Regions from separate parts of the Oceanisphaera sp. genome, predicted to be linked through region 2. Evidence: predicted binding sites of a transcription regulator. Region 2 holds the regulator's gene; the other holds the start of a gene.
The links. The regulator MetJ, encoded in region 2, represses methionine synthesis genes. The targets are predictions, from matches to a motif close to AGANNTCTAGANNTCT.
Positions count from the first base shown of each region.

Region 1: a site for MetJ is predicted at 1,379-1,394, ahead of metA (homoserine O-succinyltransferase MetA). Genes of this name have one in related genera too.

Region 1 is NZ_JBQDEX010000087.1:8,082-12,372, reverse strand. It holds gene ACTHY5_RS08805 (CinA family nicotinamide mononucleotide deamidase-related protein) at 109-1,287, opposite strand; gene metA (homoserine O-succinyltransferase MetA) at 1,432-2,376, shown strand; gene metF (methylenetetrahydrofolate reductase) at 2,617-3,519, shown strand; gene ACTHY5_RS08790 (GIY-YIG nuclease family protein) at 4,104-4,291, shown strand, end outside.
Region 2 is NZ_JBQDEX010000014.1:1,755-10,028, reverse strand. It holds gene ACTHY5_RS02490 (EAL domain-containing protein) at 1-917, shown strand, start outside; gene pckA (phosphoenolpyruvate carboxykinase (ATP)) at 956-2,569, opposite strand; gene hslO (Hsp33 family molecular chaperone HslO) at 2,739-3,602, opposite strand; gene hslR (ribosome-associated heat shock protein Hsp15) at 3,780-4,175, opposite strand; gene nudE (ADP compounds hydrolase NudE) at 4,345-4,902, shown strand; gene cysQ (3'(2'),5'-bisphosphate nucleotidase CysQ) at 4,905-5,744, shown strand; gene metJ (met regulon transcriptional regulator MetJ) at 5,855-6,187, opposite strand; gene metB (cystathionine gamma-synthase) at 6,385-7,545, shown strand; gene metL (bifunctional aspartate kinase/homoserine dehydrogenase II) at 7,545-8,274, shown strand, end outside.

The DNA of each region.
Region 1 (4,291 bases), on a different contig from region 2:
GCGGGCAGCTATCAGCCTAAAGAGGTCGAATAAATTCGGCCTACGCTCGGGGTAGATTGGTATAAGTCAAAATACTAAAAAGAGGGCGACACTAATGTCGCCCTCTTTTTATGCTGATAGCGTGACGCGTTCGCTACAAGGCAGTATGTCGTAGTCAACCATGACGGTTTCGCCGGCAAGGTAACGACGCAACATATCAAGGGCTACAAAGGCCAATAAACGACGTTGTGACAATGGATCGCGAAAGTGCATTTGTAAGGTTTGGACCATGCAAGCGGTGGGTGTTTTTAACGCAATAGGTGTACCTTGTGGCCCTGAAGCCCCTATGGCTAAGGTAAGGGGGCGGGCTGCAGTGTGTAACCATTCCCCTAAGTCTTGTGCTTCATCGGGTAGACCGGCTAAATAATGCCCTTCAAATTCACGAGTAATGATGGTGATAGTATCGGTTAAGCGCCCTGCACTAGCATCTTCAAAAATCATTAAGTCTTTATCTGCTAATAGTGGCCCCATGGTCGCGGCAAAGTTCATTTCATCTCGTGCCACTAAATGGGTGCCTACCTCGGCCAGTAGCTGCGCTTCGGCGCTGTCTATAGCCACATTATCATCGGTATCTATGATCAACTTCATTTCTATGGTTGGCAAGTTAGCACGATAGCCCAGTGCAATGCCTTCAGGCCAAGTTAAGTGATCTAATCTATCGCTTAAGCCTGATTCTGATAACCCAAACAAAAAGAAGCGACGCACCTGACTGCGGCCATTTTGTCCTAATTGCTGACGCATTCGTGGCAAAATCTCATCACTCATCATCTTTTTTAGCTCAGAGGGCACGCCTGGGGTAAAGAATAAGGTGGCGCGGTTAAGCTTAATAGCAAAGCCACAGGCGGTACCTACGGGGTTATCGACCAGCTCCGCTCCTTGAGGCAGCATGGCTTGTTTGCTGTTACTTTTTGGCATCTCACGGTGACGGTGGGCATACTTTTCTTGCATCACGCTTAGCCAATGTTGGTTGAGCTCTAAGGGGACCTGTGCAGCTTCAGCCATGGCCAAGGCACTGATATCGTCTGAGGTCGGTCCTAGGCCACCGTTAACAATAATTACATCAGCATAGTGGCTGCGTTGTTCAAAGAGCTCGATTAAATCAGCTTTGCGATCACCCACGGTAAAACGGCGGCGTACTTGCCAGCCTTGTTCTAGTAGTTGTTGTGATAGCCAGCCTGCGTTGGTATCGGTAATTAATCCGGTTAGCACTTCGTCGCCTGTGCTGATCAGTTCAATAACAGGTTCCATAATAGTCTTCCTTAAAGGTCGTTAAACTAATTTTACCGTATCTTAGTGCTTTGGCACACGTCGAGGATGACAAGTTCTGTTACTTTGTTGTAGAGTTCTAGATGGCTAGACTTTCTTTTCGACGTTGTACCTTGGAGTAAATACATGCCCATCAGAATTCCCGACCGCCTGCCGGCTGCTAATGTCCTGTCTCAGGAAAATATTTTCGTGATGACGGAGTCGCGAGCTGTGGGGCAGGAAATTCGTCCGATGCGTGTGTTACTACTTAACCTGATGCCGAAGAAAATTGAAACCGAAAATCAGCTGTTACGTATGTTGTCGAATTCCCCCTTACAAATAGGTGTCGACTTATTACGCATAGATGATAGACCATCCAAAAATACACCGCTATCGCACTTAGAGAGTTTTTATCATGACTTTGAGCAGGTTAAAGATCAGTATTACGATGGCTTGATTATTACTGGTGCTCCTCTTGGGCTGACTGACTTTTGTGATGTGGTGTATTGGGAAAAAATAGAGCAAGTGGTGGAGTGGGCAAAGAGCAATGTGACTTCTACGCTATTTTTATGCTGGGCAGCACAGGCGGGTTTAAAAATCTTATATGATCTTGATAAGCGCACTCGCTTAGAAAAGCTCTCTGGGGTGTTTGCGCATAATAACCTCAGTGAATTTGACCCTTTGGTGCGAGGCTTTGATGATGTTTTTTTGGCGCCTCATTCTCGTTACGCTGATTTTCCGGTGGACTTATTACGTGAGAAAACAGACTTAAAGATTTTGGCGGCATCTGATGAGGCGGGGGTTTACTTAGCTGCCAGCCCAGATGGGCGCCAAGTGTTTGTTACAGGACACCCAGAGTATGATGCTGACACCTTACATAATGAGTATCAGCGTGACTTGGGTGTAGGAGTAGAGCCACAAATGCCTGAAAACTATTATCCTGATGACAATGCCGATAATAACCCGCGCGCTACATGGCGCAGTCATGGGCACTTATTGTTTTCTAATTGGCTCAACTACCATGTATATCAGTTGACACCTTATGATCTAAATACGTTAAGTGCGACCGGTGAATCCCTAACAAGGGATTAGCCTTAATGCCAATCTACAATAAACCTAACGTAGAGGGGCGTTGTTCTACTTGCAGCTGTGTTATTCTGAGTGAGATAAATTAGAGGGTGATTGCTTGGGTAAAGCCGATTGTGGCTTGAAAACTCGTAACCAAAAACTCGTATTGCCTTGGCTAACATGAGTGCTGCAACGTTTATGTATCAGACTGATGCAGCCAAGGTATAAAGGAATTATGTTAATTGAAGTTGTTAGGAGATAAATATGGGTTTTCATAGCGCGCGTCATGTTGATGCGTTAAATCAGACAATGGCTGAGCTGGGTAGCAATATTAATGTGTCGTTTGAGTTTTTTCCGCCAAATAGCGAAAAAATGGAAAACACCTTATGGAACTCCATTGAGCGCCTCAGTACCTTGGCCCCTAAGTTTGTCTCTGTGACTTACGGTGCTAACTCGGGTACCCGAGATAGAACCCATAATGTGATCAAAGATATTCAGGATAAAACCGGCCTGATTGCCGCGCCACACTTAACCTGTATTGATGCCAGTCGTGCTGAGTTGCGCGAGATTGCGAAAGATTACTGGAACAATGGTATTCGTAAAATTGTTGCGCTGCGGGGTGATTTACCCGAAGGCTTGGCGAAACCTGATATGTATGCCGCTGACTTAGTTAGTTTGTTAAAAGAAGAAGCTGATTTTGATATTTCGGTGGCGGCGTACCCAGAAGTACACCCGGAAGCAAAAAGCGCCCAGGCAGATTTATTAAGTTTGAAGCACAAGTTAGATGCGGGAGCCAACCAAGCTATTACGCAGTTTTTCTTTGATGTGGAGTCTTATCTGCGCTTTCGTGACCGCTGTGCCACTATTGGCATTGAGCAAGAAATTGTACCTGGCATTTTGCCGGTTTCTAATTATAAGACATTACTGAAATTTGCTGGCTTTTCTAACGTGCGCATTCCTAACTGGATGCATCAGCGTTTTCAGGGCTTAGATGACGATCAAAATACCCGTAACTTAGTGGGTGCCAGTATTGCCATGGATCAGGTACGTGTTTTGAGCCAAGAGGGAGTAAAAGACTTCCACTTTTATACACTTAATCGCTCTGATCTCACCTATGCAATCTGCCACAGCCTAGGCGTACGGCCACAAGTGTCAGCAACAGCTTAACGGCCTCAACGGCGGGGAGGAGTGATTAGGGAAGGGGGAGTTGAAAAGCAAAGCCTCCAGCCGTCATGCTGACGAAGGTCAGGATCTCCCTTCTACCGTCATCCTGACGGAAATCAGGATCTTTCCCCCATCAGTCATCCTGATACCGGGTCGTAGCCCGGCATGACGGGCTATTGTCATCCTGAACTTGCTTCAGGATCTCGTTTTTAGGGTTTAAAGACAAAAGCGAGATACCGGAGCAAGTCCGGTATCTCGGGCTATTGTCATCCCCCTTAGTCATCTTGAACTCGTTTCAGGATCTCGTTTTAGAGCTTAAAGACAAAAACCGAGATACCGGAGCGAGTCCGGTATGACGGGCTATTGTCATCCCCCTTAGTCATCCTGAACTCGTTTCAGGATCTCGCTTTAGAGCTTAAAGACAAAAACCGAGATACCGGAGCGAGTCCGGTATGACGTGATATTGGATACGGCATTGTTCTTAGGCCGTCTTCCTGACGGAAGTCAGGATCTCGCTGGCCGGCATAATAAAAAGCGTAGTGCTCATAAGTTGCTATGATTATTACACCTCCCCAAAGGTGATGCTTATGTATAAATCCCCTGCCGTATATATTTTGACGAACCGCTGCCAAGGCACCTTATATATAGGTGTAACAAGCAACCTTATTCAACGTATTTGGCAGCATAAAAATCATCAAGTCGCCGGTTTCACCCAACGTTATAAGCTAAACCACTTAGTTTACTTCGAGCTGCTAGATGATATGTACACGGCCAT
Region 2 (8,274 bases):
CAAGCGAAGCTGAGTTGCTGCTGCGTTATGCTGACCAAGCTATGTATCAAGCTAAGCGACTGGGTAAACATACCCACGTATTTTTTGATGCCAAACTGCACCTACAAGAACAAGATCGCAAGCAACAATTAGCACAGCTTACAAGTGCTTTTCGCCAAGGTGAACTGCTGCTTTATTATCAACCTACCATTGATCTTTTTAATCGCCAAGTCATGGGGCTTGAAGCTTTGTTGCGTTGGCGCGATCCTAATCGTGGCTTGTTGGTGCCCTCTGAGTTTTTGTCCATTGCGGTGGGCACGAGTTTAGAGTTTGAGCTGGGCATGTGGGTCGTTGAGCAAGTGCTCAGCCAAATGACCATTTGGAGTCAACAAGGGTGGTCATTTAAAGTGAGTTTTAATGTGAGCCGTGGCCAACTGATGCATAGCAATTTTAGTGAGGAGTTAAGTTGCTTATTGGCTAAATACCCACTGGTGTTGCCCTCGTTATTAGAGATGGAGTTTCAAGAGTGTGCCGTGTCGGCAGACATTAATGCGGGCGTGGCCGTGTTACAAGCTTGCCGTAAGTTAGGCATTTGCATGTCGTTAGATAACTTTGGCACTGGGTATTCATCGTTAAGTCATCTAAATCAGTTGCCGGTCAATATGCTTAAAATAGACCGCCGCTTTATTAACGATCTGCTCTCTAATGCCCATGATGTCAGTATGGTTGAAAGCGTTATTCAATTAGCATCAGCGTTAAAAATGACGGTAACAGCAAAAGGGGTGGAGTTAGTAGAGCAGGGGACTCGCTTGCAGCAGTTGGGGTGTCGATATGTACAAGGATATGGTATTGCTCAGCCGCTCCCCCCAGAGCATATATTAGACTGGCTTGCCCAATGGAATCGTGAACAAGACAATGCCGCTAATAAAAAAGAGTGAGCGTAAGCCCACCCTTTTTTATCGGTATTAGCTGCGTATTACAGCTGTGGCCCTGCGGCTACCAATGCTTTACCTTCTGGGGTATCAGTAAACTTATCGAAGTTCTCAACAAAGAGCTGCGCTAAGTTTGTTGCTTTATCATCCCATTGGCTGGGGTCAGCGTAGGTATTACGTGGGTCTAAAATAGAGGTGTCTTCTACACCGGCCAAGTGAGTGGGTACGGCGACATTAAAGTAAGGCAGTTCTACAAACTCAGCGTCTTCAATAGAGCCATCTAAAATAGCATTAATAATGGCACGAGTAGCTTTAATAGAAATACGTTTGCCAGTGCCGTTCCAACCGGTATTTACTAAATAGGCCTGAGCACCGACCGCATCCATACGCTTCGCCAGCACTTCTGCATACTGAGTGGGGTGCAAGCTTAAGAAAGCGGCACCAAAACAGCTAGAAAAAGTAGGAGTAGGTTCGGTAATGCCACGCTCGGTACCGGCTAGCTTTGCTGTAAAGCCAGATAAGAAGTGATACTGAGCCTGCTCACGAGTGAGTTTGCTCACCGGCGGTAACACACCAAAGGCATCGGCGGTTAAGAAAATAACTTTTTTAGCGTGGCCTGCTTTAGAAACGGGCTTAACGATATTATCAATATGATAAATGGGGTAAGAAACACGGGTGTTCTCGGTTTTACTGCCATCGTCAAAATCTACGGTGCCATCGGCTAAAACCGTTACGTTTTCTAGTAGAGCGTCACGACGAATAGCGGCGTAAATCTCGGGCTCATTTTCTTTACTCAGCTTGATGGTTTTGGCATAACAGCCGCCTTCAAAGTTAAACACCCCATCGTCATCCCAACCATGCTCGTCATCACCAATAAGGGCGCGATTAGGGTCGGTTGACAGCGTGGTTTTGCCGGTACCCGATAGGCCAAAGAATACGGCTACATCGCCGTTTTTGCCCACGTTGGCAGAGCAGTGCATAGACGCAATACCTTTTAGTGGCAATAGGTAGTTCATCATAGAGAACATGCCTTTTTTCATCTCGCCGCCATACCAGGTACCACCAATAAGCTGAATACGCTCGGTGAGGTTAAATGCGACAAAGTTTTCGCTGTTTAGGCCTTGTTCTTTCCAGTTAGGATTGGTGCACTTAGCACCGTTCATCACCACAAAGTCAGGAACAAAGTTGGCTAGCTCTTCTTCATTAGGGCGCACAAACATGTTTTTCACAAAGTGCGCTTGCCATGCCACCTCGGTAATAAAACGCACTGCTAATCGAGTATCAGGGTTAGCGCCGCAAAAGGTATCAATCACAAATAAACGCTTACCAGATAACTGCTCTGTTACCACGCCTTTTAGCGCCGTCCAAGTATCTTGGCTCATTGGCTTATTGTCGTTTTTACCTTGGTCTGCCCACCACACAGTGTCACGAGTAATGTCGTCACGTACTATGTATTTATCTTTGGGTGAGCGGCCAGTAAAAATACCGGTATCAACGGCAACGGCACCCAGACTGGTTTCGACCCCTTTTTCATAGCCGGTTAAATCAGCTTGAGTTTCTTCAATAAATAGCTGTTCGTAAGAAGGGTTATGCAGGATTTCACTGGCATTGTGAATTCCATATTCAGAAAGGCCGAGCTGCTGTGCCTTGGACGTCATTGTTATCTCCAAAAAGAGCGGAATGGTTACGCATAGATATCACTATGATGTGTTACGCAAGACTAGCAGCAAAGCAGATTTATTTAGGGGATCAAGGTCAAAATTTGGCGTTTTACATAGGTAATTAATATAAAAAGGGGCACAAACCCCCTTGGTATTGTCAACAATATTAGTGAATGGTCGGTGGTGCTTTAAAGAGAGTTTGCAGGTCAGCTAGATTAAAGTGGTAGTGCTGGCCACAATAATCGCAGTTCATCTCGATTTTTCCCTCTTCTGTGACCACATCAGTTGCCTCTGCTTCGCCTAATTGTAGCAAGGCTTGTTCACATTTTTCACGAGAGCAAGAGCAGAGAAAGCTCACTGGTTGTGGATCAAATACCCGCACAGAATCTTGATGGTAGAGTCGATATAAAATTTCATGGGCTTCTAGGCTGAGTAGCTCTTGTGCTTTAATAGTGTGAGTCAGCGCTTCTAAGTGCTCAAAGTCACCTTCTTGAACATTAGGCAACGCTTGTAGCAAAATGCCGGCACACTGAGGCTGCTCTAATTGTGGGTCGGTAAATAGCCAGATACGCGTCTTTAGCTGTTCAGACTGCGCAAAGTAGCTTTCTATACTTTTGCTAAGGGAGTCTTGCCCAAGCTCCACAATACCCTGGTAGCGCTCACCATCGTTTGGGGTAATTGTAATGGCTAAATAGCCCTTACCCATTAGTTCGGCCAAATTATCGGTGTCAGGAATGTCTCCTTCCCAACGTGCTATGCCGCGTAATTGCTGGGCATTATCGCCGTTCACTACAACTAAAGAGACGGGGCCGTCTCCTTGTAGTTGTACGTTAATGTGGCCTTCAAACTTGAGGGTCGCTGTTAGCAGGCTAGTGGCTGTTAATAACTCACCAAGTAGCCGTTGCACGGGAGCGGGGTAATGTTGAGATGCCAGCACCTGTTGATAACTTTGTTGCAGCTGAACTAGTTCGCCGCGCACTTCATAGTTGTCAAACAAGTAGCGGTGCAGTGTGTCTATTGGTTGAGTCATAAAATCCTGTCTCGGCCTAGGGCGCTTGGTTTAAAACTAAAAAATCGTAATGTGATTATATATTCAATATGGGGGCGAGATCCTGACTAACAAGGGTTTTTGCGCTATACGCCTCACGTTCAATTAACGCACGGCTTGGTTGCGGGCATTAGCTGACGGCTTACCGCTCCCAAGGGGTTATTCTTGCCCATGTTTAATTTTAAGCAAAGAGCGTCGTTCTTTTTTGTCGGGTTTACGCTGTGGGCTGGGCGCAAATAGGCTATTGAGCTTACGTGCTTCGGCATTTTGCTCGCGTTTTTTAAGGCTATCTGGAGTTTCTTCATATAATAGTTGTGCTTGTTCGGCTTTGCCTCTGTGCTCAGACAGCTTCAGTACTTGCACTTCTTTTTCATCGTGCCCCTGGCGCAAACGAACAAGAGCGCCCACTTCTATTACTTTGCTAGGCTTACTACGTTGGCCATTATAATGCACTTTTCCACCATCAATCATGGTGCGCGCTAGGCTACGTGTTTTATAAAAGCGCGCCGCCCATAACCATTTATCTAGACGAACGCTACAAGTGGCTTCCTTCATTTGTTTCACTCTTTAATCAGGGACCATTATAAGCGGATAATAGCAGATGCTAAAGCGTGAGGCTTACGTCAAGCTGACATAATAGTGGACTAACATGCTAATCGGTGCAGACGTTGCGGCTCAGTTGCGATAATCTTTGACTAAGCTGAGCCAACAATGGAACAGAAAGATGGCAGACAATAAGCAAAAACCTCAAATACTACATACAGAACTGGTGGCAGAGAGTCGATTGTTTAAGATTGAATCACTACATCTTAAGTTTAGTAATAATGTAGAGCGGGTTTACGAGCGAATGCGTAATAGCGGGCGTGGCGCTGTTATGCTGGTACCCATGCTGGATGAAAAGACTATCTTATTGATCCGAGAGTACTCCGCAGGTAGCCACAGCTATGAGTTAGGTTTTCCTAAGGGATTAATCGACCCAGGTGAAACCGCCATGGAGGCGGGCAATAGAGAGCTTATGGAAGAAGTCGGCTATGGCGCGAGACAGCTCACACATTTAAAACAAGTGAGCCTAGCACCTGGCTATTTTGGTAGTCGAATGGATATCTTATTGGCGCGAGATCTGTATCCTGAACAAAGAGAGGGGGACGAGCCTGAGCCACTTGAAGTAGTACCTTGGCCACTGGATAGTATCGATCAGTTGATGGCCCAGCCCGATTTCAGTGAAGCGCGCAGTATTTGTGGGTTGTTTTTGCTGCAAGACTGGCTCGATAAAAAGGAGTAAGCATGGATATCTCTGCCTTGTTACCTAAGGTTATCGCCGCAGCTCGAGAGTCTGGCGGTATTATTTTAGCCTTGTATAACACAGGGCAATATGAAGCTGAAAATAAAGACGACGATAGCCCTGTGACCAGTGCCGACCTAGCGGCACATGATTACTTAAAAGTGGCGCTTCAAGAGATTGCCGATATTCCCGTGTTATCGGAAGAAGGCTGCGATGTATTATTAACTGAACGCAGTAGTTGGCCCCAGTATTGGCTGGTGGATCCGTTAGACGGTACTCAGGAATTTATTGCCGGTAGCGGTGATTTCTCTACTATGATCGCCTTAATTGATCACGGAAAGCCTGTGTTAGGTGTGGTGTATGGGCCAGTTAACGACTTGCTTTATTATGCCGTGTCGGGGCAAGGTGCTTTTAAAGAAGCTAATGGTGAAACTCACGCTATTTTTGCCAGCCATTATGATGCGCATCAGCCACCGAATCAGCTGCGCATTACGGTAAGCCGCCGCCAAAATGTGGATTGGGTGCGAGCCTGTTTAACCACAGAGTTAGACTATAGCTTGGTGCCTTTGGGTTCTAGTTCGTTAAAGTCGTGTTTGGTAGCGGAGGGCGGTGCGGATATTTATATGCGCATTGGGCCAACCGGCGAATGGGATACGGGCGCTACTCAGTGCATAGTGGAAGAAGCAGGGGGGCGGATTGTAGATTTATATTTAGCGCCGCTGAGCTATAACCGCCGCCATACGCTGATTAACCCCAATTTTATTACCATGGGCGATGCGTCTTTGCCTTGGGCTGATATTTTGGTTGACCCAGAAGGCCATGGCCAGCAGACAAAGCCGTAAGCGGTCAGCTTTAAGCTGGCCAGATTTGCGCTAAACAGGCAGTTTGGTTTGGGTGTTTTTCTTTAACTGACAGCTTAAGGCTGAGAGCTTTCAGCTGTCAGTTGCGCGGTTTATTCGTCGTCGGCTATTTCAAAATCTTCTATTTCAATTCCAAGCTCGGCCATGATCTTGCGCGCATGAGCGGGAATTTGATCTTGCATATCTTTACGTAAATCTTCGTCTTGTGGCAGCGGTTGTCCGGTATATGCGTGCAAAAATGCTTCACACAGCAGCTCGCTGTTAGTGGCATGGCGCAGGTTATTTACCTGACGGCGAGTACGCTCGTCCGTTAATATTTTTAATACCTTGAGCGGTATGGAGACGGTAATTTTTTTTACTTGCTCGCTTTTCTTGCCGTGCTCGGCATAAGGGCTGATATAATCGCCGTTCCATTTCGTTTTCATCATTTACCCGCATCAAGGTTAAAAAATTCGAGCAAGATTGTAACCCCTACATTCTATATTGGCAATCCAACAGCTAAGAGGTTTGGACGTCTGGGTGGCTTGACGGCTTGTGTGGGCTGGGTTACTGTCACACTAGATAATTTTATACAATAAGGGTCGACAGACCCGGATGCTGTTTAGTGGGCAAAGGAGCAAATATGCCAGATTACCAGACTCAAACTCATGCCGTTCGTACCGGTATTGATACCGACACTCAACACGGCGCCGTTACGCCGCCTATTTATTTTAGTAGTACTTTCTCGTTTGCCGATTTTGATAAGCAGCGTCGTTTTGATTATGCCCGCTCGGGTAACCCTACTCGCCAAACCTTAATTGATGCCCTAACGCTACTTGAAAAAGGCGCGGGTGGCGCAGTGACCGCTAATGGCACTGGCACTATTAACCTAATTGTTACCTCTCAGCTGAATGCTGGTGATTTGCTGATTGCTCCGCACGACTGTTATGGCGGCACCCATCGTCTGTTTAATGCCTTTGCCAAAAAAGGCCACTTTAATGTGGAATACGTCGATCAAACGGACGAGACTGCGGTAGCCGCCGCCATGGCGAAAAAGCCAAAAATGCTATGGATTGAAACGCCCTCTAACCCTTTATTACGGGTGGCGGATATTGCTGCATTATGTGCCGCGGCCAAAGAAGTGGGCGCGTTAAGTGTGGTTGATAACACCTTTTTATCTCCCGTATTACAGCAGCCCCTGACCTTGGGTGCCGATTTAGTGGTGCATTCCACCACCAAGTATATTAATGGTCATTCCGATGCTTTGGGTGGCGCCTTAGTGGCCGCTGATGCTGAGCTTGCCGAAGAGCTGCGCTGGTGGGCCAACTGTTTAGGGGTTACAGGACCTGCGTTTGATAACTATCAAACCCTACGAGGCTTACGTACCTTAGGGGTGCGCATGCGCCAGCACTGTGAAAATGCCGATGCACTTTTAACTTATTTACAACAGCAGCCAGCCGTCAAAGCGGTGTATCACCCCAGCCTGCCTGATAGCCCAGGCCACGAGATAGCTGCACGTCAGCAGTCTGGCTTTGGTGCCATGCTGAGCTTTGAGCTAGACACAGATGATGCCGGTATGCGGGCGTTTTTGGCTGAACTACGATTATTTTGCTTAGCCGAATCGCTAGGTGGCGTAGAAAGTCTCATTGCTCATCCGGCGACCATGACTCATGCCGCTATGCCAGAGGCAGATCGTCTTGCTGCGGGCATTACTAATCAATTATTGCGTGTGTCTGTGGGCATTGAAGATGTTCGCGACTTGATCGCCGATTTTGACCAAGCATTTAAGGTGTTAAATACGTAATGGTTCAGTATCAAGGTGAGGCTGTAGCGACACCAAGTCCGACACTCAAGCCAACACTACGTCCGGTGCATAAATTTGGTGGTAGTAGTTTAGCGGATGCGTCCGGCTTTCACCGAGTGGCTAACATTATTGCACAGCTGCCAACGCCGGGCTGTTTGGTGGTGGTGTCGGCATCGGGTAAAACCACCAATCAATTAATTGAGCTACTCAATTTATTTATCAGTGGTGATAGCGCTGCGGCCACGGCATTAGAGGGGATCTACAATTTTCAGCAACAGCTGATTATTAATACTCTTGATGATGAGCAGTCGCCGTTACTCGCGCAATTAGATGACGACATTCATCTTATTGCTACTGTGCTAGAAGAGCAGCAGCTAGATAAATACCAGCAACACTTTATTCAGGCATTTGGTGAAGTGTGGTCGTCACGCTTATTGGCGCAACTATTACTTAACCAAGGCATAGCGGCGGCCAGTGTGGATGCCCGCCGTTTTTTACGCGTGAGTGGTTCACCTGTGCAAGTAGATGAGGACTATTCTCGTCAACAGTTGCAGCCTATTTTGGCCGCGCAGGGGGAGCAAGTACTGGTTGTTACAGGCTTTATTGGTGCTGATGCGCAACAGAGAAGCTGTTTATTAGGGCGCAATGGCTCTGACTTTAGTGCCACCTTACTGGCCGAGCTTGCCGGTAGTAGCGAGACCACCATTTGGAGTGATGTGCCCGGTGTAT